DNA from 3 places in the Sphingomonas rosea genome. Region 1 is predicted to be linked to each of the others. Evidence: predicted binding sites of a transcription regulator. Region 1 holds the regulator's gene; each other region holds the start of a gene.
What was found. Region 1 encodes LexA, which represses DNA repair genes until DNA is damaged. Its sites were predicted from a motif close to GTTCCNCNCTTGTTCT; they were not measured.
Positions count from the first base shown of each region.

Region 2: a site for LexA is predicted at 6,213-6,228, ahead of ABD693_RS05325 (ribonucleoside-diphosphate reductase subunit alpha). Genes of this name have one in related genera too.
Region 3: a site for LexA is predicted at 6,878-6,893, ahead of ABD693_RS03600 (ImuA family protein). Genes of this name have one in related genera too.

Region 1 covers NZ_BAABBR010000001.1:1,824,994-1,834,563, reverse strand. The annotation lists gene ABD693_RS09170 (MauE/DoxX family redox-associated membrane protein) at 1-252, opposite strand, end outside; gene ABD693_RS09165 (M10 family metallopeptidase C-terminal domain-containing protein) at 318-1,010, opposite strand; gene pyrG (CTP synthase) at 1,057-2,688, opposite strand; gene secG (preprotein translocase subunit SecG) at 2,831-3,220, opposite strand; gene tpiA (triose-phosphate isomerase) at 3,270-4,013, opposite strand; gene ABD693_RS09145 (peptidylprolyl isomerase) at 4,138-6,093, shown strand; gene ABD693_RS09140 (anthranilate synthase component II) at 6,121-6,684, shown strand; gene lexA (transcriptional repressor LexA) at 6,801-7,460, shown strand; gene ABD693_RS09130 (PRC-barrel domain-containing protein) at 7,585-8,112, shown strand; gene ABD693_RS09125 (methyltransferase family protein) at 8,138-8,737, opposite strand; gene ABD693_RS09120 (hypothetical protein) at 8,802-9,452, opposite strand; gene ABD693_RS09115 (M13 family metallopeptidase) at 9,523-9,570, opposite strand, start outside.
Region 2 covers NZ_BAABBR010000001.1:1,074,682-1,084,251, reverse strand. The annotation lists gene ABD693_RS05365 (hypothetical protein) at 1-179, opposite strand, end outside; gene ABD693_RS05360 (hypothetical protein) at 343-513, shown strand; gene ABD693_RS05355 (hypothetical protein) at 561-1,883, opposite strand; gene ABD693_RS05350 (ribonucleotide-diphosphate reductase subunit beta) at 1,880-2,932, opposite strand; gene ABD693_RS05345 (hypothetical protein) at 2,937-3,071, opposite strand; gene ABD693_RS05340 (PepSY domain-containing protein) at 3,068-3,448, opposite strand; gene ABD693_RS05335 (hypothetical protein) at 3,527-3,877, opposite strand; gene ABD693_RS05330 (hypothetical protein) at 3,874-4,095, opposite strand; gene ABD693_RS05325 (ribonucleoside-diphosphate reductase subunit alpha) at 4,292-6,175, opposite strand; gene ABD693_RS05320 (hypothetical protein) at 6,586-7,368, shown strand; gene ABD693_RS05315 (DUF2490 domain-containing protein) at 7,712-8,362, shown strand; gene ABD693_RS05310 (TerC family protein) at 8,413-9,486, shown strand.
Region 3 covers NZ_BAABBR010000001.1:737,366-746,935, forward strand. The annotation lists gene galE (UDP-glucose 4-epimerase GalE) at 1-639, opposite strand, end outside; gene ABD693_RS03585 (DUF2147 domain-containing protein) at 701-1,099, opposite strand; gene ABD693_RS03590 (error-prone DNA polymerase) at 1,162-4,656, opposite strand; gene ABD693_RS03595 (Y-family DNA polymerase) at 4,666-6,201, opposite strand; gene ABD693_RS03600 (ImuA family protein) at 6,122-6,769, opposite strand; gene ABD693_RS03605 (hypothetical protein) at 6,937-7,455, opposite strand; gene fumC (class II fumarate hydratase) at 7,452-8,843, opposite strand; gene ABD693_RS03615 (SspB family protein) at 8,949-9,434, opposite strand; gene ABD693_RS03620 (HIT domain-containing protein) at 9,486-9,570, shown strand, end outside.

The DNA.
Region 1 (9,570 bases):
CCCGAGGAACCGCCGCAGGTCGTCATGCCCGCCGATCCTTTTGCCGTCGATGAACACCTGCGGGGTCGTCTGGACGCCATGCTCCGCCTTGAACGCGTCGGTCTCCTCGCGCGTCCGCAGGTAATGATCCTCGACTGCATAGCCGCGGCTTTTCAGCAGATGCAGCGCCTTCAGCCCGAACGGGCAGGTGTGGCTGGGCATCACCATCCGGTAGAGGACGGCGCGCGGCTTGGTCGTGGCGGGAGCGTTCATGCCCCCGAGATAGGAAGCGCGGTCGTTTTCGGAAACCGGCGCTTGCCGTTGCCGTCGTCGGCAGGTCACTCGGACGGTTCGGTCACCGCGCCCTCGCCGACCCCGCAGAAGAGAGCGGGCGTCAGGCTGAAATTGCCGATCAACCGCAAGGCCACATCGGCCTTGGAGTCACCATCGACATCGACGAGCACTTCGGTATCGCCGCTCCGGGGGCGCGACCAGACGGCGTAATTGCCCGGCCGACGACCGGTGAAGAGGAACGTTGCCGGGACGTTCGCGCCTTCCTTGCGCATGCCGCGCAGGTCGATCTTGTCAAAGTCCTTCGGCGTCAGGACGACGATAGTGTCGCCGTTCAATTGCGACCAACTCCCGCTCTCGTCCGCCGCGCTGTCGTCGGCGCTGTCGATCACGAAGCGGTCGCTGCCCGCGCCGCCGACGAGGATGTCGAGGTCGGGCCCACCGACCACCTCGTCGTCGCCGGGCCCACCGGCGAGGAAGTCCTGCCCTGCCCCGCCGAATAGCCGGCTGTTCATGTCGCTGCCCCACACCCGCTCGCTGCGCGGTCCACCGCGAAGCGCCGGAACCCCGCTGTCGTCACGCGAGCAGGTCGTGTCGGTCTGCGGGAAGCCCGACCTCCAGCCCGGCGTCCCCGCGCTCGGCGTCGGCGGTGCCGGAGTCAGGATCTGCAGCGGCTCACCGCTTGCGGGCGGTTGAGCGGGCGGCAAGGGCTGCGCGAGGGCGAAAAGCAGGAACAGCATGCCACCACTTGTGCCCGCCGCGCCTTACCGCCCGGTTAGCGGAAGCTCAGACCAGCCGGCTCTGCTTCACCGCCGCCGCGATGAAGCTTGCGAACAGGGGGTGGGGTTCGAACGGGCGGCTCTTGAGTTCGGGGTGGAACTGGACGCCGACGAACCAGGGATGATCGGGCCGCTCGACGATCTCGGGCAGCCGGCCATCGGGCGACAGCCCGCTAAACACCAGACCGTCCTTTTCGAGCGCGGGCCGGTAATGCGCATTGACCTCGTAGCGGTGGCGGTGCCGCTCGCTGATCGTGGTCGTCCCGTAGATCGCCGCGACATGGCTGTTGCCGCCAAGCGTCGCCTCATAGGCGCCGAGGCGCATCGTGCCCCCGAGGTCGCCGCCGGCGGCGCGCTCCTGCAGGCCCTCTTCGCTCATCCACTCGGTGATCATTCCGACCACCGGCTCGCTGGTATCGCCGAACTCGGTGCTCGACGCCTCGGCGTGACCGGCCGCCCGCGCACCCTCGATGCAGGCCATCTGCATGCCCAGGCAAATGCCGAAGAACGGCACCTTGCGCTCCTTGGCGAAGCGCACGCTCGCGATCTTGCCCTCGCTCCCGCGCTCGCCGAACCCGCCGGGCACGAGGATCGCGTGCATCGGCTCTAGTTCGCCCGCGAGGCTCTCGTCGCCCTTCTCGAACATCTCCGCGTCGAGCCACTTGATGTTGACCTTGACGCGGTTGGCGATGCCGCCGTGGACCAGCGCCTCGCGCAAGCTCTTGTAGGCGTCCGGGAGGCCGACATATTTGCCGACCACGCCGATCGTCACTTCGCCCTCGGGATGGTCGACCGCATCCATCACGCTTTCCCACCGGCTCAAGTCGGGGCGCGGGTCGGTCGGAAGCCCGAACGCCTTCAGCACCTCGTCGTCGAGGCCTTCGCGATGATATTGCAGCGGCACGTCGTAGATCGAGCGCGCGTCCAAGGCCTCGATCACCGCGCTCTTGGGCACGTTGCAGAATTGCGCGATCTTGGCCCGCTCGGCCTCGGGGATCGGCATCTCGCAGCGGCACAGCAGCACGTCGGGCTGGACGCCGAGGCTCGAGATTTCGCGCACGCTATGCTGGGTCGGCTTGGTCTTGAGTTCGCCCGCGACCTTGATCCACGGCACCAGCGTCGTGTGGACGCTCACCGTATTCCCGCGCCCGAGGTCGTTGCGAAGCTGCCGCAGCGCCTCGATGTAGGGCAGGCTCTCGATGTCGCCGACCGTCCCGCCGATCTCGCAGATTACGAAGTCGAGGCCGTCGGTGTCGGCCAGCGCGAATTCCTTGATCGCGTTGGTGACGTGCGGGATCACCTGCACGGTCGCGCCAAGATAATCGCCGCGCCGCTCGCGCGCGATGATGTCGCGATAGATGCGCCCGGTGGTGACATTGTCCGACTGCTTGGCCGACACGCCGGTGAAGCGCTCGTAATGGCCGAGGTCGAGGTCGGTCTCGGCCCCATCGTCGGTAACGAAGACCTCGCCGTGCTGATACGGCGACATCGTCCCCGGATCGACGTTCAGATAGGGGTCGAACTTGCGGATGCGGCACTTGTAGCCGCGCGCCTGCAGCAGGGCTGCAAGACTAGCCGAGAGGAGACCCTTACCGAGGCTGGAAACCACGCCGCCGGTGACAAAAACAAACCGCGCCATGGGAGTCGGGCCTTAGGGATGAGAATCGAAAAGGGGCAAGGAGAATCTTTCTCCCGGCCCGGTGGACGCATCACTTCCGGTCGCCTCGAGCGAGGCCGGGGCGCGGCCCGCGACGTCACCCGGGCCTGGCGGAAAATGGTGCTTATTGCGCGAGCGGGACCGCGCCGTTGTCGGCCGGCGGGGCGTTGTTCGGCTTGACCGCACCCGCCGGCGGGGCGGTAGTGGTGCCGGCATCGCCGAGCGGCGCGGTCGGTGCCTGCTGCGACACCGGCTGAGCGGCGATCGAGGCATCGACCTTCTGCGCATCGCCGCGCGTGCCGGCGATCGCGGCGAGCACGATGCACAACACCACGAACAGGCCGCCCAGCGCCGCCGTCGCCCGGCTGAGGAAATCGGCCGCGCCGCGCGCGGTCATGAACCCCGCGCTCGACCCGCCCACGCCGAGGCCGCCGCCCTCCGAGCGCTGCAGCAGGATGACCGTGCAGAGCGAGACGGCGACGAGGGTCTGGACGATGAGCAGGAAGGTGAACATGGGCGGCCACTTAGCGGCGAAGCCCGACAAGTTCAACGATGCGGATTTTCTACGCCGCGCCCGCCTCGACGATCGGCAGGAAGTCCGCCGCCGTCAGGCTCGCGCCCCCGACCAGCGCCCCGCCGACCTCGGGCGTCGCGAAGATCTCGGCCGCGTTCGATGCCTTGACCGACCCGCCGTAGAGGATCCGTACCCCCGCCCCCGCCTCGCCATAGGCTGCGACCAGCCGCGCGCGGATCGCCGCGTGCATTTCCTCGATGTCGCCGCATTCGGCGACGCGGCCGGTGCCGATCGCCCAGATCGGCTCATAGGCGACGCTGAACCGCGCCGGATCGACCGGCCCTTGCGGCAGCGAGGCATCGACCTGCGCCGCGACCGTTTCCTCGGCCCGCCCGGCCTCGCGCACTTCGAGGCTTTCGCCCACGCACAGGATGACCTTCAAGCCCGCGCGAAGCCCCGCCTCGGCCTTGGCCCTGACGTCGGCATCGGCCTCGCGATGCGCGTCGCGTCGCTCGCTGTGCCCGACGATGACGATCTGGGCGCCCGCGTCGTGAAGCATCGCCGCCGCGAGGTCGCCGGTATGCGCGCCCTCCTCGTTGGCATGCATGTCCTGCGCGCCGACGGTAAAGCCCGGGACCGCTTCGGCCGCGCGGTGGATGAGCGTCGCGGGCAGGCACAGGGCGACGTCGACCGCCCCCTCGTACTTCGCCGCAAAGGCCGCGATCGCGCGCACTTCGCCCAGATCGGCCGAGGTTCCGTGCATCTTCCAGTTGCCGGCGACCAGCTTGACCATATGCGCTCCGTTCACTTGCCGTTGAAGTGCCGGCGCCTAGCAAGCCCCTGTGCTTGAAGGAAGCGCCGCGCGGCCCTACAGCCCCGCCCCAGTCTCTCACACGTCCAGGACCAGATACGCCCCCATGCTCGGATTTTTCCGCCGCCTCACCAAGTCCAAGGCCGGCACGGTCATCGGCATCCTGTTCCTGGTCGCGATCCTCGCCAGCTTCGCGGTCGCCGACATCACCAACCTGCGTCAGGGCGGCGGGTCGCTGCCGCAGGGCACGCTCGCCAAGGTCGGCGGCGCCGAGCTGACGCAGGCCGATCTCGACACCGCGCTCCAGCGCCGTCTCGCCCAGGTCCGCGAGCAGAACCCGCAGGCGACCTACGCCGACCTCGCGGGCGAATTCGACACCATCGTCGACAGCCTGATCCAGGAGCGCACGCTCTGGGCCTATGCCAAGAAGCACGGCTTCACCGTCTCGAAGAAGCTGGTCGACGCCGAGATCGTCAAGATCCCGGGCGTCCAGGGCCTCGACGGCCGCTTCAGCGACGCCGCCTACAAGCAGTTCCTCGCCCAGAACCGCCTGACCGACAGCCAGGTCCGCCGCGAGATCGAGACCGCGCTCCTCCAGCGGCTCGTCCTGACCCCCGTCGCCGCCAACGCCCGCGTCGCGCAGGGCCTCGCACGCCCCTATGCCGACAGCCTGTTCGAGCAGCGCTCGGGCGAGCTCGCGCTCATCCCCTTCGCCGCCTTCGTCAACGGCCCGGCCCCGACCGACGCCGAGCTGCAGGCCTTCTACCGCCAGAACCTCCCCCGCTACACCATCCCCGAGCGCCGCGCGCTCCGTATCGCCCGCCTCACCGCCGAGCAGCTCGGCTCCATCGCCCCGAGCGAGAAGGAGATCGCGGACTATTACAAGGCGAACGCCGCGACCTACGGCGGGGTCGAGAAGCGCGTCGTCTCGCGCGCCACCCTGCCCGACCGCAACCAGGTCGCCGCAATCGTCCAGCGCGCCCGTGCCGGCGGCACCTTCGCCGCCGCCGCCGCGCCCGCCGGCTTCTCCGCCGCCGATGTCAGCGTCGGGCCGCAGACCCGCGCCGAACTCGCCGCCAAGACCGGTGAAGCCGTCGCCGCGCAGGTCTTCGCCGCTCCCGCCGGCACCGTAATTGGCCCGGTCCAGTCCTCGACTGGCTTCGACGCGATCAAGGTCGAGAGCATCCAGGCCGCCGGCGGCAAGAGCCTCGAGGCCGCACGCGCCGAGATCGTCGCCAAGCTGACCGCCGACAAGAAGAAGGAAGCGCTCGCCGACCTCGTCGGCAAGGTCGAGGATGCGCTCGCCGACGGAAAGACCTTCGACGAGGTCGCCGCCGCCTACAAGCTGCCGGTCCTCACCACGCCGCCGCTGACCCGCACCGGGGCGGTGTTCGACCAGCCAACCTACAAGCTCCCGCCCGAATATGGGCAGATCGCGACGCAGGGCTTCGACCTCGGCGTCGACGACGATCCCGTGGTCGAGACGCTTCCCAACGAGGTCGGCTACGCGCTCGTCGACGTGACCGACACCGTGCCGGCGACCCCCGCGCCGCTGGCCCGGATCGCCGCGCAGGTCCGCAACGACTTCGTCGCCCGCCGCGCCAACGAGCAGGCCGCCGCCGCCGCGCAAACCGTGCTCAACCAGGTCGCCCGCGGCACCGCGCTCAAGGACGCCATGGCCGCGCTCAAGCAGCCCGGCATCAAGCCCGCCGAGGCGATCGAGCTCAAGCGCGGCGCGCTCGCCCAGTTCGCGCAGCAGGGCCAGGAAGTCCCGCCGCCGCTGCGCATCCTGTTCTCGCTGCAGCCGGGCAAGGCCCAGCGCGCCGCGGGTCCCTCGGGCATCTATCTCGTCAAGCTCGACAAGATCGTGCCCGGCAGCGCCGCCTCGCAGCCGACGGTGATCGCCCAGCAGCTCGTCGAGGTGCAGCGCGCCGCCGGCACCGAACTCGCGCTCGAGTGGCTCACCGCCGCCCAGAAGGAGCTCAAGGTCAGCCGCAACGAGGAGGCCATCGCCGCCGCCAAGGCCCGCATCCTCGGCAACGGCGCCGCGCCGGCGGAGTAACGCCAGCCTTCTGCGCGTGAGGCCAGGATGAAGCTGCTCGTCATCGACAATGTCGACAGCTTCACCTTCACGCTGGTCGATTACCTCCGCCAGCTCGGCGCCGAGGTGACGGTCGCCCGCTCGACCGACATCACCGTCGCCGACGCCCTCGCCCACCCCGGCCCGCTTCTGATCAGCCCCGGGCCCGGCCACCCCGCCGACGCCGGCATCTCGGTCCCACTCGCCGCCGCCTGCGTCGAAGCGTCCAAGCCGCTCCTCGGCGTCTGCCTCGGCCACCAGGCGATCGCGCTCGCCGGCGGCGCGACCATCGCCCACGCCGCGCCGATGCACGGCAAGACCGACGCCATCACCCACGACGGCAGCGGCCTCTTCGCCGGCCTCCCCACCCCCGTCACCATGACCCGTTATCACAGCCTCGTGGCGGAGGACCTTCCGCCCGACCTCGTCGCCACCGCCCACGGAAGCGACGGCACGGTCCAGGCACTCTCCCACCGTTCCGCCCCGGTCCACGGCGTCCAGTTCCACCCCGAGAGCATCGCCAGCGACCACGGCCTCGCCCTCCTCGCCAATTTCCTGGCGCTGGCCGGGTAACCGGTCAGCGCTCCCGCCGGGTTGGCTGGTCGGCGGCGGGCACAAAAACGTCTTGACGGACCTCGTAACGTTCCTTACCCGTTCCCCGTCTGTTCACTACAGGGCCCGTGAACCTCATGCTGACCGCCAAGCAACGCGAACTGCTCACCTACATCGACCAGCGTCTCAAGGCGGAGGGGGTGAGCCCGAGCTTCGACGAGATGCGCGAGGCCCTCGACCTCAAGAGCAAGTCGGGCGTGCACCGCCTCATCTCCGCGCTCGAAGAACGGCAGTTCATCCGCCGCCTTCCCAATCGCGCCCGCGCGCTCGAGGTCGTCCGCATGCCCGAGACGGGTAGCGGCGCGCCGGCCCCTGCCCTGTCGCCGGCCCCGCGTCCGGTGGTCGCCGCCAATGACACAATCGACCTGATGCTCGCCGGCCGGATCGCCGCCGGCACCCCGATCGAGGCGCTGCAGGGCCAGGACAGCTTCCCCGTCCCTGCCGCCCTGCTGGGACCTGGCGAACATTATGCGCTCGAGGTGTCGGGCGACTCGATGGTCGACGAGGGCATCCTCGACGGCGACTATGTCCTCATTCGCAAGACCAACGTCGCGCGCGAGGGCGAGATCGTGGTCGCGCTGATCGACCATGAGGAAGCGACCTTGAAGACCTTCCGCCGCGAAGGGCAGATGATCCGCCTCGACCCCGCCAACCGCGCGCACGAGCCGCAGCGCTACGAGCCGCGGCGCGTCGAGATCCAGGGCAAGCTCGCCGGCCTGATCCGCCGCTACCACTGACACGCCCGCCGCCGGCCGCGCGGCACTTCGGCGGACGGTCGCGCCGTTCGGGCGCACGCCTCCGAAACGGTCGGAACGCGGCGGCGGGGTCTGGCTTTTCTCCTGCCTGAAGGAGGAACAAGCCATGGCTTTCGACCGATATCGTGACGACGACCGAACCCGCGACCGGCTCCGCGACGACGAGCGCGCGCCCGACCGCGACGCTTACCGCGATCGCGACCGCGGCTTCTTCCGTTCGGGCCGCGACGACCGCGACCCCGCCAGCCGCCGCGAAGACGCCCGCGACCGGTTCGCCCGCACCGATCGCGGCGCTCCCGTCCCGACCGACGAGACCCGCGACCTGATCGCCTCGAGCAAGGTTGAGGGAACGCCGGTCTACGGCCGCGACGACCAGCGCCTCGGCACGATCAAGACGCTGATGCTCGACAAATATCGCGGCCAGGTCCGCTACGCCGTCCTGTCCCACGCCACCGGATTCCTCGGCATGGACCAGCAGCATTTCCCCGTGCAGTGGGACGAATTGCGCTACGACGAGCAGCGCGGCGGCTACCGTGTCGATTTCACGAGCGAGGACGTGCGCTACACGCTCGAACGCCGCCAGCGTGAACGCGCGGACCCTGGCCGCGACATCGACCGCGACTGGCGCCGATAGACGGCGCCAGACGGATCGTCCCGGGTCAGATCAGGCCCGGGATGATCCTTTTCACTCGCGCCGCATAAGCGTCATAGGCCCCGCCGAAACGCGCGCGCAGCAACCGCTCCTCGGCCTGGACCCGGATCGCCGTCCCGACTGCGAAGGCGACCAGGGCAAAGGGCAGATGCCGCTCATATCCCAGCGCGACCGCCATTCCGCCGAGGTAAAGCAACAGCCCGAGATAGATGGGATTGCGCACCAGCGCGAACGGCCCGTTCGTCACCAGCCGGTGCGCCTCGCGGGTCCGCGCGACCAGCGCCCATTCCTCACCCATCACGCGAAACGCGCTCAGCACCAGCCACAGGCTCGCCCCGATGAGTAGCAGCACGAGCCAAGTCCGCGGCGCTGCAAGCCCCTCGGAGAAGCCGGTCGTGACGGCGACCGGGCCCGAGGCGAGGGCAAAGCCCAGCGCCTGGACGAGGATCCCGAGCTTCGAAGAGCCGGCCTTCTCGCCGCCCTTCTGCTGCTCCGCATCCTGTCCGCGGCTGACCCGGATGATCCCGATCAGGCCGATCGCCAGACCGACGAACAGCACCGCCAGCGCCGCCGCATTGGTCGGCACGCCGCGCCACAATTGCATCATGCTTCACTCCCCCACGTAAACCCCGCGCACGGAGTGCCGCACGGTCCCGGGACTGGCAAGCCGATCAGTAGCCCGACGCGCTTTGCCCGGTCGGCTTGCTCGGGTCGATCATCGGCGCGGTGCTCGCCCCGGCGGTGCTTGCGCCGCGCGTGCTCACCATCGGACGGCTCGCGGCATAGGCCTGCGAGCGCGCTTCCATCTCGCGCTCTTCGGGATCGGTGCTCGCCTGCCGTGCGCGGCTCGAAAGGCTGCCGAACGGCCCGCCATAGCCGAGCGTGCCGTCGACCTTCATCTGCTTGGATGCCTCGGCCAGAAGCGACTTCAGCGCCATGTTCGCGAGCATCCCGTTCAGCGGCGGCATGTCGGTCGCGCCGGTCGCCTTGCGGAACTTCTCGTCGTCGATCCGGATCGTGCCCTGGACGTCGGTCGCCTTGCCCTCGTCGGCCGCAACCATCTCGAGCCCGACCATCGCGGCTTCCTCGCCGTCGATCGTCATGATCGCCTCGAGCCTCTTCCCCTCGACCTTTTCGTAATCGTAGGCGACGACGACGCTCTTGCCGTCGATCGTGCGCAGGTCCTTGCTCGGCTTGCCCCACGCCTGCTCGAAGGCGGCATAGGTCGCGCTCGGGCTCGCCTCGAACCGCTGGGTCACCGCCGGACCGCAGCCGGCCACCGCGAACCCCAGCACGCATATTCCAAGCAGACGCAACGCCATGAAAAACCCCCTAGCTCGGCACGGGCCAAGCTAGGGGGCGATCACTTGAAAATCGATTAAACGACCGCGCTTACCAGATCCGGACCCGGTCCTTGGGCGCGATGTAATATTTGCTGTC
Region 2 (9,570 bases), 750 kb from region 1:
CGGTCAGCGAACTTCTGCGGGAGCGGACATTCCGGTTGCCAGTGACGCAGCGCCGCATTGACGGCGCGTTCGAGGCGGGCGTGCAGTTCGAGGCAATGGCCGCGCCAGCGATTCACCTCGGCAACGGCTTGGTGCAGCGACTGTTCGAAGGTCAGCGCGATGACTGGCTGGTGCGTCATCGCGCCTGCTTAGGCGGATCATCTTGCCAAGTCGTAAGGACTGGTCGGGACTGCGCCGGCGCGGCCCGACTCCCGACGGGGGCGGCCCGTCGCATTCGGGCGAGGTGCGGGAATCCCTGTCGCGCGCGGGACGTTGGCGGCGGGTGCAGAGGGAGTAGGCGTCATGACCAACGAGCGCGAGCTGATCGACACGGGCACCGACAAACGCTTCGTCCGCCGCCGCGAGGACGGGACGTTCAAGGAGAGCGTCGACGTGTCGCGGTCGCTCAGCCAGGACGCCCGGAAGCACGCGGCAACGAAGAAGCCGCGTAACCAGGGGGATCGTGGGGACTAAGGAGATGCAGTAGTAATAGCTAAAAAGTGGCTAGCCGTTCCGGCTTTTCACTCCGCAGCGGCAGACGTACTCTCGGGCTTCCCTTGGCTTAATCGATCACCGCTCAGCATGTTGGCCCACCAACTTGCTGGTTCCCCATTGTCGTCACCGCTGACAAGTCTAACGGGATGTTCGCCGAACCTCTGGATGAGGTAAGCCTTAAGTGCGTTGGTTAGCTTCGGATCACCTTTGAGTTCGTCTTTGTAACCAATGTACGCCTTGGCGGCCGCAGCCTTCGCCGCGTAGTCAATCCGGAGAAGATCAATTCTTCGATATTGTACAGAAGCAAACCAAGCCAAAAACACAAAGGGCGCAAGCAAGGCCGTGCGAATCAGCAGGCTAATTCCGAGAGCCTCAATGCCCTGACCCGACTTAACCGATTCAGAGAACGCACTGACCGCTGGAAGAACCTCCTTAACTGCAAAAAGAACGGCGCCAATTACACCCACTACAATTAAGCTTCCAAAGATTGCCAACCCTTTAAGCTTGCTATCCCTCTCGGCAATGAATGATTCCGCTAATCCGGCTTGGGTAGAGCCACGCAACGCCTTGCGAGCGTCCTCGATAACGCTTTGAGCGTTCTTTCTCACGATTTCAGCAGAGTTTTTGCTCTGCTCGGCATTTTGCGCAGACTTGCTGGCCCTACTTTGAGCTTCCGTAGCCTTCTTCGCCGAAGCTTCAGCCTGTTTAACAATTTCCGCCGCCCTAGCAGACAGACCTTCTAGACCGGTACTTGTCCCCTCGTCAGTGTCCCCATTTAATAAGGAAATTGCTTTGCTCCGGCTCGCCTCTATTTCGGCTACCTTAAGGTTGAAGTCTTCAATTGATGTACCGAGTTCGTCCGCCTTCGAGCGTAGATCGTTTATTTGCGCCTCTAACGCCTGCTGCAATTCTTCCGCAGCGGCCTGTTTGCTTTGAGCCTCCCCGAAGGCTCGTTCGACGGCTGCAAGTCGACGACGCAGAGGTGTTGAGCTTGCAGAGTCGGTTGCCACAACTCCTGTAGCTAACTCCAACCTATTCCGCAGATCTACAAATGTCGGCATGTAGTTTTGTAAGGCATAATCTATCGCATTCCCCCTTGCGCCAATCAGATTTGCCGAAGTATTTATCACTGTTTGGGGGACATTAGTGTTGGAGTAGAGCAGATGCGGCCAATCTATTCCAGTACCGGCATCAACTCTGTCCAAAAGCAACTTGAAGGAACGAAAGAATACTTTGAGACTATCTTTTGTGAGGCCAGGAACAATAGCGCTCGGGTCTCCCGGCATCGAGTCTAGGGCATCCTCGATATCTTCGAGGAGTTCCCCGTACTGATCCCCGTATGCGGTCATTCCGCCGCCACCGTAGCCGCATCGAACAGCCCGCCTTCGGCCTCGGCTTCCGGCGCGTCGTTGGCGACCTTGGCTTTCTGGCGGCGGTCGAAGTTGTCCCAGACGTCGTTCCAGTTTCCGCGCGTCGCGGCCTTCGAATATTCGGTGGCGCGCTGCTCGAAGAAGTTGGCGTGCTCGACGCCGTTCAGCAGCGGTGCGAGCCAGGGGAGCGGGTGCTCGTCGACCATGTAGATCGGCTGGAAGCCCAATTGCCCGAGGCGCCAGTCGGCGATGTAGCGGACATACTTCTTGATCGACTTGGCGGTCATGCCCTCGACCGGGCCCTGCTCGAAGGCGAGGTCGATGAAGGCGTCTTCCAGGCGCACCGTCTTCTGGCACTGGTCGATGATCGAATCGCGCACGTCGGCGGTGAGGCAGTCGCGCTCCTTCACGAAGGCGTGGAAGAGCTTGATGATGCCCTCGCAGTGGAGCGATTCGTCGCGGACCGACCAGCTGACGATCTGCCCCATGCCCTTCATCTTGTTGAAGCGCGGGAAGTTCATCAGCATCGCGAAGCTGGCGAACAGCTGCAGCCCCTCGGTGAAGGCGCCGAACATGGCGAGCGTCTTGGCGATGTCGGCGTCGGTGTCGACCCCGAAGGTGTTCAGATAGTCGTGCTTGTCCTTCATCTCCTTGTACTGGAGGAAGGCGCTGTATTCGCTCTCGGGCATGCCGATCGTGTCGAGCAGGTGCGAGTACGCAGCGATGTGCACCGTCTCCATGTTGGAGAAGGCGGTGAGCATCATCTTGATCTCGGTCGGCTTGAACACCGAGCCGTACTTGTCGTGGTAGCAGTCCTGCACCTCGACGTCGGCCTGGGTGAAGAAGCGGAAGATCTGGGTGAGGAGGTTGCGCTCGTGCGGCGTCAGCTTCTGCGCCCAGTCGCGGCAGTCCTCGCCCAGGGGCACTTCCTCGGGCATCCAGTGGATCTGCTGCTGGCGCTTCCAGAACTCGAACGCCCAAGGATATTCGAAGGGCTTGTAGGCCTTGTTGGCTTGCAGGAGGGGCATGGGATCAGTCCTTGGGCTGGGTGATGGGGTCGGACGCGGCCGCGGCGAGGCGGCGGCGGCGGGTGAAGACGACGAGGGTGTAGAGGCCCGCGAAGAGCGCGATCAGCGCCGACAATGTGACGATCGTTGCTTGGGTCACCAGAACAGCCTCCGATTGGGGTTGGACGTCTTGGACGCGCGGGCGCGGAACATCTGGATATACATCCAAAGCCCTGAAAAAGCGAAGAAAAGCAGCGCGAAACCACTGAGAATCGAGAGCGCGACGCCGACCGGTCCGAACTCCTCGCCCGAGTGGAGGTGATGGAGCAGGCCGAGGTTCCAGCCGCCCGGCTGGGGCTTGGGCCGGCAATTCATGGTCTCGGGGCAGACGAAGCCCGCGGGGACGACCGGCGGCGGCGCGGCGGCGGCGCGGCTGTCGTTCACCAGGCTGCCGATCTGGCTGAGGATGCCGGTGGTGGCGACGAACAGGATGAGGATCCCGAAGAAGACCGAGAGCCAGCGGTGCCACTTACGCATGCGAAGTTCCTTTGTTGCGAATCATTCGCAACGCGTGGCGTTGTTGCGAGCGGTTCGCAAGAGCGGAGTGGCGGCGGGTCATTTGTAAATATCGATGATGATCGCGAGGAGCGCGAGCGTGGCGACCACGCCCAGCGTCCACGCCAGCCACCGCGCGTTGCGGCGACGCTGCGGCTCGTCCTCGGCTGCGAGTGGCTGGGTGCGCGAGTTGATGAGCGTCATGCCGATGATTGCGGTGGCCGTACTGTAGATCGGCGAGACCGGCTTCGCCCCGGTCCAGCCAAGCACGCCCGAAAAATGCCATAGGAGGATCGCGATCGCCCCCGCCTCGCAGGCGACGCCGAGCCACTGCACCCAGTTGAACGGGCGCCGGGGGCCGACGGGCGCCGACGGCGCGAGGGGATCGAAGCTCGACTGGCGATAGCTCATGACGCCGCCTCGTTGCGGAACTCTGGATAGGGCTTGGTGGTGGCGTAGGCGATGGCGAAGCCGGCGAGGACCAGGCCGAAGGCGAGGATCATCATGCCGCCGATGAGCTGGGCTGTGGACTTGCGCGATTCCCCGACGCGGCCGCGCAGCGCGGTGACGAGGAGGAGCAGGCCGATCAGGGCGGCGAGGCCGCCGACGATGACGAAGAGCATGTTCATGGCCGCTCAACGCCCCCCGCGCTGCTTGCGTCCCACCCACGCGCCGAAGGCGATGACGCCCACGGCGAGAAGGAAGAAAAGGACGGGGTTGGCGAGCATGGCGTGGTTCCGCTGATCCTTGAGGACAGGCCCTCACCCTTCCGCCCGCCAAGGCGGGCTCCCTCCCTCTCCCGCGAGCGGAAGAGGGAATGAAGGATCACTGGCAGGCGAGGCACTCGTCGTAGTCGGTCGAGGCGGCAAGTTCGTATTTGGGCGCTTCGGCGGTGTTGTCGGCCTCGACCCCGCCCGCGAAGCCGGCGCGCTGCACCGACTTGGAACGCAGGTAGTAGAGCGACTTGATGCCCAGCTCCCAGGCGCGGAAGTGGAGCATCATCAGGTCCCACTTGTCGACGTCGGCCGGGATGAACAGGTTCAGCGAGGTGGCCTGGTCGATGTAAGGCGTGCGGTCGGCGGCAAGCTCGATCAGCCAGCGCTGGTCGATCTCGAAGCTGGTCTTGTAGGTGTCCTTTTCCTCCTGGCTGAGGAAGTCGAGGTGCTGGACGCTGCCGCCCTGCTCGAGGATCGAATTCCAGACCTGCTCGGAATTCTTGCTCTTCTCGATCAGTAGCTTCTCCAGATACGGATTGCGGATCGAGAAGGAGCCCGACAGCGTCTTGTGGGTGTAGACGTTGGCCGGGATCGGCTCGATGCAGGCCGAGGTGCCGCCGCAGATGATCGAGATCGACGCGGTCGGCGCGATCGCCATCTTGCAGGAAAAGCGCTCCATCACGCCCATGTCGGCGGCGTCGGGGCACGGCCCCCGCTCGACCGCGAGCTGGAGCGAAGCCTCGTCGACCTGCGCCTTGATGTGCTTGAAGATGCGCAGGTTCCAGCTCTTGGCCATGGCGCCCTCGAAGGGGAGGTTGCGGGCCTGGAGGAAGGAGTGGAAGCCCATCACGCCGAGGCCGACCGAGCGCTCGCGCTCGGCGCTGTACTTGGCGCGCGCCATCTCGTCGGGGGCGCGGTCGATATAGTCGGTCAGCACGTTGTCGAGGAAGCGCATGACGTCCTCGATGAACTGCTTGTCGCCGTTCCACTCGTCCCAGGTCTCGAGGTTCAGGGACGACAGGCAGCAGACCGCGGTGCGGTCGGCGCCCAGATGGTCCTTGCCGGTCGGAAGGGTGATTTCCGAGCAGAGGTTCGAGGTCGAGACCTTGAGCCCGAGGTCGCGGTGATGCTTGGGCATCGACCGGTTCACCTGGTCGATGAAGATGATGTAGGGCTCGCCGGTCGCGAGGCGGGTCTCGACCAGCTTCTGGAACAAGGAGCGGGCGTCGACCTTGCCGCGCTCGGACTGGTCCTTCGGGCTGCGGAGCGTGAACTCGCCGCCTTCACGGACGCATTCCATGAACTCGTCGGTGACGAGCACGCCGTGGTGGAGGTTGAGCGCCTTGCGGTTGAAGTCGCCGCTCGGCTTCCGGATCTCGAGGAACTCCTCGATCTCGGGGTGCGAGATGTCGAGATAGCAGGCGGCCGAGCCACGGCGGAGCGAGCCCTGCGAGATCGCGAGGGTCAACGAGTCCATCACGCGGACGAAGGGGATGATGCCGCTGGTCTTGCCGTTGAGGCCGACCGGCTCGCCGATCCCGCGGACATTGCCCCAATAGGTGCCGATGCCGCCGCCCTTGGAGGCGAGCCAGACATTCTCGTTCCAGGTGTTGACGATGCCGTCGAGGCTGTCGCTGACCGAATTGAGGTAGCAGCTGATCGGCAGGCCGCGGCCGGTGCCGCCGTTCGACAGCACGGGGGTCGCGGGCATGAACCACAGGCGGCTGATGTAATCGTACACGCGCTGCGCATGCCCGGCATCGTCGGCATAGGCCGAGGCGACGCGGGCGAAGAGGTCCTGATAACCCTCGCCGGGCAGGAGGTAGCGGTCGCGCAGCGTTTCCTTGCCGAATTCGGTCAGGAGCGCGTCGCGGCTCGAGTCGGTGACGACGTCGAAGCGACGCACGTCAACGGTCTTGCTGTCCTTCTTCGCCGCGGTTGCGGTGGGGGTGACGTCGGCGGTGCCGACCTCGCTGCCACTCGAGAAGTCCATGACTGCTTCCTCCTGGCGGCCTTGAGCGCCGCGCGTTGTTCCCGTTTCGTTCACGGAGCCGGGATACGCCCAAGCCCCGCGATTCGCTAGGGGCCGAGTGGCCTTGGAGAAGCTTTCCCCGCTTTCCACAGGGACGCGCTTCTCCCTCGCTGGGAATATAGTTATCCCCAGCGCCAACCACAATGATGTGCGTTGGTGCCCTCGATCCGCTACAACATCTTGTGCTTTGCGCCGCTTTCGGACGCAAGACGGAAAATGATGGTTAACCGAAGATTGCGGTGGATAATGTGTTTTCCGCGCCGCACTCCGGGGGGCGGCGAGCCTGCCTCATTCATGCCGCCAAGCGGCGCCAGTGGCGGTTCATCAAGGGCTTGCCACAGGCGGCGACACGAACGGCGAAGGCAGGCGGGTTGAGCGAAGCGACGTGGGGACGGCGGCGGCAGGCCGAAGCGGTGCGCGGATCGCGGCGCCGGCGGCTGCTCGGGCTCGGCGCGGCGCTGGCGTTCGAGGCGCTGGTGGTGCTGATCCTGCTGACGATCGGCGCCCGGACCTTCGTTCCGATGAGCGGCGAGGCGCCCTTGAAGACCTTCGACGTGTCCGAGGAGCCGGCGGACGAACCGCAGCCCGAGCAGAAGACCAGCGAACAGGAAAAAGCGCAGCCGCGCGAGACCCAGCCGGTGAGCGAGCCGCGCCCCGAGGTGCGGCCACCGGTCGCGACTCCGCTAAGCGTCGTCCCGCCGCCCGCGGTCAAGCTCCCCTCCCCGCTGGTCGAGATGTCGTCCGAGCAGATGGCGAGCGCGGACCTGCGCAATTTCCCGGCAACGCCCAAGCGCGCGCCGGCCGGGCCGCCCGCGCCCAAGGGCGAGGCCGACAGCGAGGTGGTGGGGCGCGCACCCAATGGCGAGACGCTCTACGCCGCGGCCTGGCTGCGCGAACCCTATGACAGCGAGCTTCGCGGCTATCTCTCGACCGCCGATCCGGGCTGGGCGCTGATCGCCTGCAAGACCGTGCCGGGCTTCAAGGTCGACGACTGCGTCGGGCTCGACGAATGGCCCAAGGGCTCGCGGCTCGAGCGGGCGGTGCTGGCCGCCGCCTGGCAGTTCAAGGTCCGGCCGCCGCGGGTCGGCGGGGACTACAAGGTCGGCGAATGGGTGCAGATCCGGATCGATTATTCGGTCGGCCGGCGGCGCTAATCGGCGATAATTTGAACTTTTCGTCCGGTCAGGATATATAGTCTCCGCGGACCGGGCCCCTCTGGCGCGTTCGCGGCCGAATCATTCGGCCGGGAGCACGTGATGTCGGACCGCATCGGATCATCCGATGTGACCTGGCCCGGCGTCCTCGCCCCCATCTTCACTGACGATGCTCCGATCGGCTGAACCACGAGCCTGATTGAGGAGCTTATGACGACCAAGGACTGGCCGCCGGGAGATCGCGCGACTTCGAACTTGCACGCGAATGACACGATAGTGTCATGCGCCTGTGATGATGGGGCGGCGGCGGGCGGCCTGGCCCCGCAAGGACGGGGACACCATCATGAAAACGACCATCTTCGCGGGCGCGCTCGCGCTGCTGACCGCAACCCCGGCGCTGGCCGCGGACGACCAGCTCGAATGGTGGTCGGACCTGACGCTCAGCCACGACCTCGACAAGAAGACCTTTGTCGAATTCCAGACCCAGCAGCGCTTCCGCGAGAGCCCTGCGGGCGACAGCCACATCTATCGCATCTGGCTGGGGCGGAAGATCAGCAAGGCGACCTCGCTGTCGCTCGGGCTGCATCGCTCCAAGGAAGGCGCGGACCTCGAGACGCGGATCATCGAGCAGGCCAGCTACACGCTGGATTCGAAGCTCGGGCTCAAGGGCCGTACGCGGCTCGAGCAACGGATGATCGACGGGCGCGACCGGACCGGCTGGCGGCTCCGGCAACGCATCGGCGTGGCCATTCCGCTGACCGACAAGCCCAAGGACTGGGCGCTGGCCGCCAATGCGGAAGGCTTCTTCACGCTGCGCGCGACCTCGGCGACCGGCGATACCGGGCTGACCGGCCTGCGCACCTTCGTCGGCTTCCAGAAGACCTTCGGGAAGATGGATCTCGGCGTCGGCTACACGCGCCAGCAGAGCATCCGCAAGAACCGGCCCGACGTGGTCGGCCACGCGCCGACGCTCAACCTCACCTTCAAGCTCTAGCCCCGCGGCCCGCCTCCCGGCGTGCGGCCGCGCGCTGAGGAGACGACCCCATGGAATTCCTGTTTGCCGACTGGCTCGGCACCCCCGTCTGGTTCTGGCTGTCCTTCATCGGGGTGGTCGCGGGCCTGACCGCGCTCGATCTCGGGATCCTCCACAAGGAGGATCGCGAAATGGGCATCGCCGAAAGCCTCAAGCTGTCGGCCTTCTACATCGGCCTCGCCCTGCTGTTCGGCGTCTGGGTCTATTTCCAGAAAACGGCTTCGCTCGGCGCGGAGGCGGGCGCGGACCTCGCGCTCAAATATTACACCGCCTTCTTCATCGAAAAGGCGCTGTCGATCGACAACGTCTTCGTGATCAGCCTGATCTTCACCTATTTCGCGATTCCCGCGAAATATCAGTATCGCGCGCTCCTGTGGGGCATCGTCGCGGTGATCATCCTGCGCGGCATCATGATCGGCGTCGGCGCGGCGGTGGTCCAGCAGTATCACTGGGTGCTCTACATCTTCGCCGCCTTCCTGGTGGTGACGGGCATCAAGATGCTGTTCGCGGGCGACAAGCCGATGGACATCGAGGGCAATCCGGTGATCCGCTTCATCAGCCGCCACATGCGGGTCACGAAGGAGCTTCACGACCAGCACTTCTTCGTGAAGGTGCCTGACGAGAAGACCGGCAAGCTGGTCCGCGCGGCGACGCCCTTGTTCCTGGCGCTGGTGGTGATCAACCTCGCCGACCTCGTGTTCGCGGTCGACAGCGTGCCGGCGGTGTTCGCGATCACCACCGACACCTTCATCGTCTACACCTCGAACATCATGGCGATCCTCGGCCTTCGCGCGCTCTACTTCGCGCTGGCCGCGATGGTGCACCGCTTCCACTATCTGAAATATGCGCTGGCGCTGGTGCTGGTGTTCATCGGCGCCAAGATCTTCGTCGCCGATTTCCTCTTGGATGGCGGCAAGTTCCCACCGCTGCTCAGCCTCGGCGTGACCGCGGGCCTGATCGCGGGCGGCGTCTTCTATTCGCTGTGGAAGACGCGCGGCCAGCCCGAGCCGAACTGGCCGGCCGACAAGGGTCCCGAGCCCGCCGGGGCCAGGCTCGACCAGCTGCCGGGGGACCGGGCGCACTAGACCTCCCCCCGCTGCGGGCCGGCCGGGGGTGGCCGGCCGGCCCGGCTTTTCCCTGTCTCCACCACGACCAACCGAAGGAGAGAT
Region 3 (9,570 bases), 1.1 Mb from region 1:
GGTGCCGAACACGTCGACGTGGCTGCGCTTGCCGACCGCTGCCTCGCAGGCGACCTTGAGGAGGTGGGTCGCGCCCTTGCCGATCTGGCCCGAACGGCCCTTGGGATCGGCCCCGGCCACGTTGAAGTAGCGCAGCGCGCCGTAGTTGATGGCGCCGGTGGCCGCGACATCACGGAGCATCTGCTCGGTCATCAGCTTGGACCAGCCGTAGGGATTGATCGGGCGGGTCGGGGCGTCTTCGTCGATCGGCACCGTTTCGGGCGCGCCGTAAGTCGCGGCGGTCGATGAGAAGAGGAGATGGCGGACGCCCGCCTCCATCGCTGCGCCGAGCAGCGCGTGGCTCGCGACGGTATTGTTGCGATAATAGAAATGCGGGTCGGTGACGCTTTCGGGAACCACGATCGAACCGGCGAAATGCATGATCGCGCCGACCCGATGCTCCTTCAGGACCGCGCGCATGGCGGCCGCGTCGCCGATGTCGGTTTCGATCAGCGGCACCTCGTCGGGCACCACCTCGCGCGAGCCGTTGGAGAGGTTGTCGACCACCACCACCGGCCATCCCGCGTCATAAAGAGCGAGGACGGCGTGGCTTCCGATGTAGCCGGCACCGCCGGTGACGAGGATCGTGGGCTTGCTCATGGCTGTCGGCGCTAGCGGCCAGCCAAGTTGAAGGAAAGAGCCGCCTTTTGACGCCGTGACGTCAGTCGACGCGGGTCCAGACCTGCGTCTTGCAGATGAGGCCCGCAAAGCAGCCCGACACGCTCATCTTGCCCGGCGCCTGCATGGTGACCGTGCTTCCGACCTTGGAGCGGATCTTGGGGACATAGACCTGCCCCTTCCACTTGCCGTGGCCGGCAGGACGCAGGTTGGTAAGCATCTGCTCGCCCTCCAGACCGTCTTCCATGCCGCGGGCCTTGGCCTTGGCATCCTCCCGAGCCGAGGCGCGGACGACCTTGCCGCACCAGGCCTCGCCGCACGGCGCGATACGCACGACGATCGACTTCTTGGGATTGGTCCACAGGCCTTCGAGCGGGCTCTGCGCCATCGCCGGGGTCGCGAGCAACGCCAGGGCCGAAGCGAGAAAAGCAAGGTTTCGCATGGACGTGCCTATAGCATGGGAGTCTTTCGCCAGCCTTGCCGAAGCGTGGCGGGATTGTGGCGTCAATAGGTCGGGCAGTTGATGACTCGCGCCTTGGGGATGACCTCGGCGTCACGCGGGTGGCGGGCCATGGGCGGGCGGCTCGGCCCTGCCCCGTCTCCGCGCCCGACCTGCGGATCGAAGTGCTGGCTGTCGCTCAGCGAGCGGAGCCGCCAGCTGTCGTCCTCGAGCCGGCTGGCGATCAGGTGGCATACCGCCTCGTCGTGCTGGACGATGCCGTGCACGACCATCAGCCGGGCGCCCATCACCACCTTGCGCTGGGCGGCGAAGGCATCGGGCCAGACGACGAGGTTGGCATTGCCCGTCTCGTCCTCGAGCGTGATGAAACACACGCCCTTGGCGCTTCCGGGGCGCTGGCGGATGAGCACAAGTCCTGCGAGGCTGACGCGCTTGCCGTAGCGGACGTCGCGCAGGTCGGCGGCCCGGACGAAGCCGCGCGCCGCATAGTGATCGCGCAGGAACTGCATCGGATGCGCCTTCAGGCTGAGGCGCGTGGTCTGGTAGTCGCTGACCACATGCTCGGGGAGTGGCATGGCGGGGAGGATGGCTTTCTCCCTTTCCTCCCCCTCCTCGCGGGCACGAGCGGCGGCGAAGAGCGGAAGCTCGGGCGCGGGCCGGAGCGTCCGCGCGTCCCACAACGCTTGGCGGCGATCCATCCCGATCGAGCGGAAGCAGTCGGCCTCGGCGAGGCGGACGACGGCATGGGGCGGGACCTGGCCCCGGCGATGGAGGTCCTCGACCGCCTTGTAGGGGGCCGCCGCGACCAGCCGCGCCGCATCCATCGCGCGCAGTCCCTCGACCTGGCGGAGGCCGAGGCGCAACGCGACTTCGGCATGCGTCCTTCGACTTCGCTCGGGACGAACGATGCCCTGGGTCGCGACATCCGTTCGTTCGTCCTGAGCGGAGTGGAGCGCAGTCGAAGGGCGCGGGACCTCGAGAGAGCAATCCCAGCCGCTCTCGTTCACGTCGACCGGCAGCACCGTCACTCCGTGCGCCTGCGCGTCCTTCACGATCTGGGCGGGGGCGTAGAAGCCCATGGGTTGCGAATTGAGCAGCGCCGCGGCGAAGGCGGCGGGATAACGCCAGCGCAGCCAGCTCGAGACGTAGACGAGATGCGCGAAGCTCGCCGCATGGCTTTCGGGAAAGCCATATTCGCCGAAGCCGCGGATCTGGTGGAAGCAGCGTTCGGCGAACTCGCGCTCGTAGCCGCGCGTGACCATCCGCTCGACCATCTTGTCCTGGAGGAGGTCGATGGTGCCGCGCGAGCGGAAGGTCGCCATCGCCTTCCTGAGCTGGTTGGCCTCGGCGCTCGAGAATTTGGCCGCGTCGAGGGCGATCTTCATCGCCTGCTCCTGAAACACCGGCACGCCGAGCGTCCGCTTGAGGATGCGCTCGAGTTCGTCGGGCGGGCCATGGTCGGGCGAGGGGCGCGGATAGTCGACCGGCTCCTTGCCCTGCCGGCGCTTCAAGAAAGGGTGGACCATGTCGCCCTGGATCGGGCCCGGGCGGACGATCGCGACCTCGATCACCAGGTCGTAGAAGCAGCGGGGCTTCAAACGCGGGAGCATGTTCATCTGCGCCCGGCTCTCGATCTGGAAGACGCCCAGCGAATCGCCCTTGCACAGCATGTCGTAGACGCGGGGCTCCTCGCGCGGGACGGTGGCGAGGTCGAGTTTTCGCCCATGCACTTCCTCGATCAGCCCGAAGCATTTGCGAATGCAGGTCAGCATGCCCAATGCGAGCACGTCGATCTTGAGGATGCCGAGATCCTCGATGTCGTCCTTGTCCCATTCGATGAAGGTGCGGTCGGGCATCGCGCCGTTGCCGACCGGCACCGTCTCGATCAGCGGTCGCTCGGTCAGGATGAACCCGCCGACATGCTGGCTGAGGTGGCGCGGCATGCCGATCAATTGCTCGGCGAGCTTGATCGTCCGGGCGAGATGCGGGTCGGTGAGGTCGAGCCCCGCCTCGGTGACGTGGGTTTCGGTGACGTCCTCGCCCCAGCCCCAGATGGTCCCGGCGATCGAAGCGCAAATGTCCTCGGACAGGCCCATCACCTTGCCGACCTCGCGGATCGCCGAGCGCGGGCGATAGTGGATCACGGTAGCGCACAGGCCGGCGCGGTCGCGGCCATATTTCTCGTAGATATGCTGGATCACTTCCTCGCGCCGCTCGTGCTCGAAATCGACGTCGATATCCGGCGGCTCCTTGCGCTCCTCGGAGATGAAGCGCTCGAACAGGAGGTCGGTGGTGGAAGGGTCGACCGCGGTGACCGACAGGCAATAGCAGACCGCGCTGTTCGCCGCCGAGCCGCGGCCCTGGCAAAGGATCGGCGGCTCGCAGCTTCGAGCAAAGGCGACGATGCTGTGAACCGTCAGGAAGTATCGCGCGAAGTCGAGCCGCTCGATCAGCCGGAGCTCGTGCTCGATCTGCCTGACGACCTTGTCGGGGACGCCATCGGGATAACGCTCGGCCGCCCCCTCCCAGGTGAGGTGGATCAGTTGCTCCTGCGGAGTGCGCCCCTCGGGCACGCTTTCGCGCGGATATTCGTAACGCAGCTCGTCGAGGCTGAAGTGGAGGCCGTCGGCGAAGTCGCGCGTCGCGGCAATGGCGTGGGGCCAGCGCTCGAACAGCCGGATCATCTCGTCCGGGCCCTTCAGATGCCGCTCGGCATTAGGATTGAGCCGCGTGCCGGCAGTGGCGAGCGTCACCTTCTCGCGGATGCAGGTCACGATGTCCTGCAGCGGGCGCTTTTCGGGGACGTGGTATAGGACGTCGTTCGACGCGAGGATGGTCGCGCCGACACTCCGCGCCAGACGGTCGAGCCGCTCGATCCGCGCGAGGTCGTCGCCGCGATAGAGGTGCGTGGCAGCGATGTGGCGGAGGTCGGGCAACGCGGCGCGGATCGCGGGCAGCCGCGCCTCGAACGCGTCGAGGTTCTCGCCCGGGCAGGCGATGAAGGCGATGCCCTCGCGGTGCTCCGCGACATCGTCGAGGGTGAGGTGACACTCGCCCTTGGGAGCGCGGCCCTGCCCAAGGCTCAGCAGGCGCGACAGGCGGGCATAGCCTTCGCGGTCGCGCGGGTAGGCGAGGAACTCGATATCCCCGCCCTCCCCCTGCGGGGAGGGGGCCGGGGCGAGGCCGGGTTCGTGAAGTCCCGGGCGGATCGCGACAACCCCTCCCCCGGCCCCTCCCGCAGGCGGGAGGGGAGACGATTGGATCACCAGCCGGCACCCGATCAGCGGCTTCAGCCCGGCCGTCTTGGCATTGGTGTGGACCCGCACGACCCCGGCCAGCGTGTTGCGGTCGGCGACCCCCATCGCGTCCATACCGAGTTCCATCGCGGTCGGAATGAGCTCGAGCGCGTCGGACACCCCGCGCAGGAACGAGAAGGGCGTGGCGATGCCGAGCTCGACGAACGCGGCCTTGGGCATCGGCGGGAGCGGACCGTCCTCGCGCTCGAGCCGGCGGCGGGCATAGCCTTCCTGTTCAGGCATGACCCGGCCTCACGCGAATAGCCCGTGGACGAACCACAAGGGCGCGCCGCCGCGGCCGTCACCGACGACGCCCTCGCGGAAAATCCAGAAGCGGCGGCCCTCGCTGTCCTCGACCTTGTAATAGTCACGCAGCCGGGCGGTGGAGCGCTCGCGCCACCATTCGGGCGAGATCCGCCGTGGTCCCTGCGCGCGGGCGATGTCATGCACCTTGCGGCGCCACACGAAGCGCCGCGGCAGCCCCTCGGGAGTGGCGTAGATGACCGCCACTTCCTCGGGAGCATCGAGGAGCCGGGTGGGCTGGTCTGCGGGGGGCGCGGCGACGGCGGGCGGCGACGGGTCGGTGTCGACTCCCGCGCCCCAGCCGGCCGCGCGCTCGGGCACATGGCTGTCGACCCGGACCGGCCGCCGCACCTTTGACGGGCCGAGCCGGACGCTCAGCCGGTCGATCAGCGCCGCCACCGCCGTCTCGCCCGTGGCCTCTCCGAGCAAGGCGTCCTGTGCCGAATCGAGCTTCTCCCACCAGCGCACCTCGAGCGCGAAGGCGTCGATCCCGAAGCCGGGGTCGATTCCCTGCCGCTCGAGCATGCCCGACAGGAGCCGATGGAGATGGTCGGGCGCGCGCGTCGGGATCGAGGTCGCGACCTGGACCTCGCCGAGACTGCCGTCGACCCGGAAGGCGGTCAGGACGAGGTGCCGTGCGCCGAGCTTGCGGGTCGCCAGTTCGCGCGCCAGCGGCGGGACCAGCCGGGCCAGCGCCTGTGCCGCGGCCTCGGGATGAACCACCGGCTCCTTGATCGGCAACAGCGCGCGCGGCGGCGGATCCTCGGGCAAAGGGGTAAGCGGCTCGGGCTTGCGGCCAAGCGCGCGGTCGAGCGCATCGAGCGGGTGTTCGTCCTTGGGAAAGCGCCGGGCGAGCGCCTTGCGCGGCACGCCGGCAAGGTCGCCGACCTGCTTCAGCCCCAGCCGCACCAGCATGTGATTGGCCACCGCCGACAGCCGCAGCGCCGCGATCGGGAGCGGCGCCAGGACGCGCGCCAGTTCCTCGTCATGGACCGGGCGCGGCTCGGCAGCATAGCGGGCGAGGCCCCATGCGGCGCCGGCGGTCGGGGCGATCGCGGCCCGCGCGGTGACCCCCATGGCGGCGAACCGCGCTTCCATGTCGCGCATCAGCCCCTTCTCGTCGCCGAACAGGTGCGCGACCCCGCTGACATCGAGCCGCAGCGCATGCGCGCCATCGACCTCGACCAGCGGCGACCAGCGGCTCGCCCAGCGCGCCGCCGCGCGTAGCCATGCTTCCTCGCCCGCGACGTCGGCTTGCTCGGCCTCGAGTCCGGGATCGAGCGCCCGCGCGTCGGTCAGCCGACCGCCGGGCCGTGCGCCGCGCTCGGCGGCCGCCGGGGTGACCGCATGGATCAGCTGGCCGTGACGCCCCTCGAGCGTGAGCACCACCGGCCGGGCCAGCGCCTCATCCGGTGCGTCGCTGCCATTGGCCCAGCGCTCGATCGCCAGGTTCGGCAGCCACAGGGAGCAGATTCGGCGGTTCACGCCCCACCACCCATCGTCCGGGCAGCCGCCGGCGCGAGCGGAAGAGTTCGGCGTCCCAGCGTGGGCTGCCCGGGGCCTTGGGGTCGAAGGAATGGGTTTCGCTCGGCGCGCTGCCCAGCCGCCAGCGCTCGCGCGCGCCGCTGAGATTGGCGCTGCCCTGCAACCGGACTAGCCAGCAGGCGACCCCGGACTTTTCCGCCGCCACGGCCAGCCGCCGTGTCGCGGTGAAGTCGAGCGCCTGCGGATCGCCCCACAATTCGCCGATGACGCCGCCTAGCGCAGGGCATCGCAGGCCTTCCTCCATCGCCCACAGGGCAGCCTTGGCGTCGCGCGCCTCGACATGGATGAGCTCGGCGGCCAGTGGCCCGAGACCGGCCGCATGGACCCGCCCGCCCTCGAGGATCGCCATCCGCTCTTGGATCCACAGCAAGGGCCGGGCCGGAGCAACCTGCGCGAGGACGAAGCCGGTCCATCCGGCGTCGCGCGGAGAATCGGCGAAAAGTTCGGACAGGATGGCGCTGCCGGCACCCGGCGAAAGCCGGAGCGCGGGTTTGTCGCGGGCAGGCAAAGGCCATTGGTGCCCGGCCTGTGCCGGAAAACCATCCTCTTCAGCCGCACGGCTCCCGCCGCCGGCGACAAGGCGAAAACCTCGATCCACACGACTCGCAACGTTCTTGTTCTGCTTTTGTTCTTATTCGCGCGAGTATGCGAACGGAGTCAATCGGGCGACTCCAGCTACTTCAAATTGGTCCGCTGCTCCTCACAGACAGATGCGGCAAAACGGGCCACCGGCCGCAACGTCGGGCTGGATCCGCGCTCGGCATAGGACTTTTCGCGGATGATGCAGGCGTCGATCGACCGCATTGCCAGGCTTCGCCACGCCCTCGCCGGATCGGCGCTGCGCTCGAGAAACTGGAGCTCGGCGGCATGCGCCGGCCGGAGCGTCGCCGATGGCAGGATATTGAGGCGTCGCCCGGCAAGATTGAGCTGCGCCGCAATCCCGCGCTGCCCGGCCGCGATTCGGTCGGCCTCGGACGTGAGCCCCGGCACCCGCTCCGCGATCAGCTCGGCCGCGCGGACCAGCAGCAGGGTCCGCGACGCCGACTCACCGACATATTCCTGCGGGCTGACCAGACCGGCCGACGATCCCGATGGGCGATCGACGCGCGGCGGGACCCGAACGGGCTCAGGCGCCGGTCTCGTCGCGCAGCCGGCAAGAAGCCCGCAGGCGACGAGAGCCGCTACGCGCTTCACCGACCGATCATCGTCTCGGGGCGGACCACCCGGTCGAAGGTCTCCTCGTCGACCAATCCTAGCTCGAGCCCCGCCTCCTTGAGACTCTGCCCCTTCTTGTGGGCATGCTTGGCGATGCTTGCGGCGTTGTCGTAGCCGATCTCGGGCGCGAGCGCGGTGACCAGCATCAGGCTGCGCGCGACGAGGTCGCGGATATGATCCTCGTTGGCGACGATCCCGTCGACGCAGCGCTCGGCGAAGCTCACCATCGCGGTCGCCAGCAGTTCGACCGAGCGCAGCACGTTCGACCCGATCAACGGCATGAAGACGTTGAGTTCGAAATGGCCCTGGAGACCGCCGACGGTTACCGCCTGCTGGTTGCCGATGACCTGCGCGCAGACCATCGTCAGGCTTTCGACCTGGGTCGGATTTACCTTGCCCGGCATGATCGAGCTGCCCGGCTCGTTCTCGGGGAGGCTGAGCTCGCCGAGGCCCGAGCGCGGCCCCGATCCCAGGAAGCGGATGTCGTTGCCGATCTTGGTCAGCGCCACTGCCAGCGTGTTGAGCGCGCCGTGGAAGAAGACGAGCCCGTCACGGGCCGCCATTTCGGCAAATTTGTTCGGCGCGGGATGGAAGGAGGAGCCGGCGATGTCGCTGATCGCGGCGCACATGTCGTCCGCCCAGCCCTCGGGCGCATTGAGCCCGGTGCCGACCGCGGTGCCGCCGATCGCCAGCTTGCGCAGATTGCCCTCGAGCGCGCCCTCGATCCGGGCGCGGCATGCCTTGAGCTGCGCCGCATAGCCGCTGAATTCCTGGCCCAGCGTCAACGGGGTCGCGTCCTGCGTGTGGGTCCGGCCGATCTTGACGATCCCGTCCCAAGCCTTGGCCTTGGCCTCGAGCGAAGCGGTCAGCCGGTCAAGCGCGGGATAGAGCTGCTGCTCGGCCGCGAGCACGGCGGCGACGTGAAGCGCGCTCGGGAAGCTGTCGTTCGAGCTCTGGCTCTTGTTGACGTGGTCGTTGGGGTGGACCGGGGTCTTGCCCCCGCGGGTGCCGGCGAGCGCTTCGTTGGCGAGCCCCGCGATCACCTCGTTGACGTTCATGTTGGTCTGGGTGCCGCTGCCGGTCTGCCAGATCGAGAGCGGGAACTGGTCGTCGTGGCGGCCGGCAATGATCGCGGCGGCCGCGGTCTCCATCGCGTCGGCGAGCTTGGTGTCGAGGCCATGCTTGCGGTTCACCCGCGCCGCCGCCTGCTTCACGATCGCCTGGGCGTGGACCAGCCGGATCGGCATGCGCTCGCGCTCGCCGAAGGGGAAGTTGCCGAGGCTGCGCTGGGTCTGCGCACCCCAATAGCAGTCGGCCGGGACCTCGATCGGTCCAAAGCTGTCGGTCTCGGTGCGGGTGTTGGTCATGCGCTTCCTTCCGTCATCCCGGCCTTGAGCCGGGATCCGCCTTGTTCTTCAGCGCGCGTCAAAAGGAAGGCAGACGCCGGGTCAAGCCCGGGGTGACGCCAAGCGTCATTTCTTACGAGTGAAGTCCACCGAGACGACGTTCGAGCCGTCCTCGACCGGGGTCGCGACCGGCGCGTCATTCTCGGCGGCATCATGCTCTTCATGGCCGTCATGCTCGGCGCCATTGGCCTGGAACTTGAGGCTGAAGTCGACCGCCGGATCGACGAAATCGGTCACGGCCGCGAACGGCACGCGCAGCGTTGCGGGGACTCCGCCGAAGCTCAGGCCGACGGTGAAATGGTCGGGCGCGACATGGAGGTCCCAGAAACGGTGCTGGATGACGATGGTCATCTCGTCCGGGAAGCGCTGGGCGAGGTGCTTGGGGATTTCGACACCGGCGAAGCGCGTCCGGAAGGTGATGTAGAAATGATGCCCGCCGGGCAGCCCGCCGCCCTTCTCGATCGAGGACAGCACGCGGCTCACGACATCGCGCAGCGCCTCCTGCACGATCTCGTCATAGGGAATCAGGCTTTCTGCGCTCTCGTCGGCCATGGCCCGAACTGGTAGCGAGGCCGGCATTAGGGTCAACCGGGAAACGCCTCCATGCCAATTGATCACAAGCATCCCTATGACGAAAACAACATCTTCGCGCGCATCGTCCGGGGCGAGCTCCCGTCGAAGAAGGTAC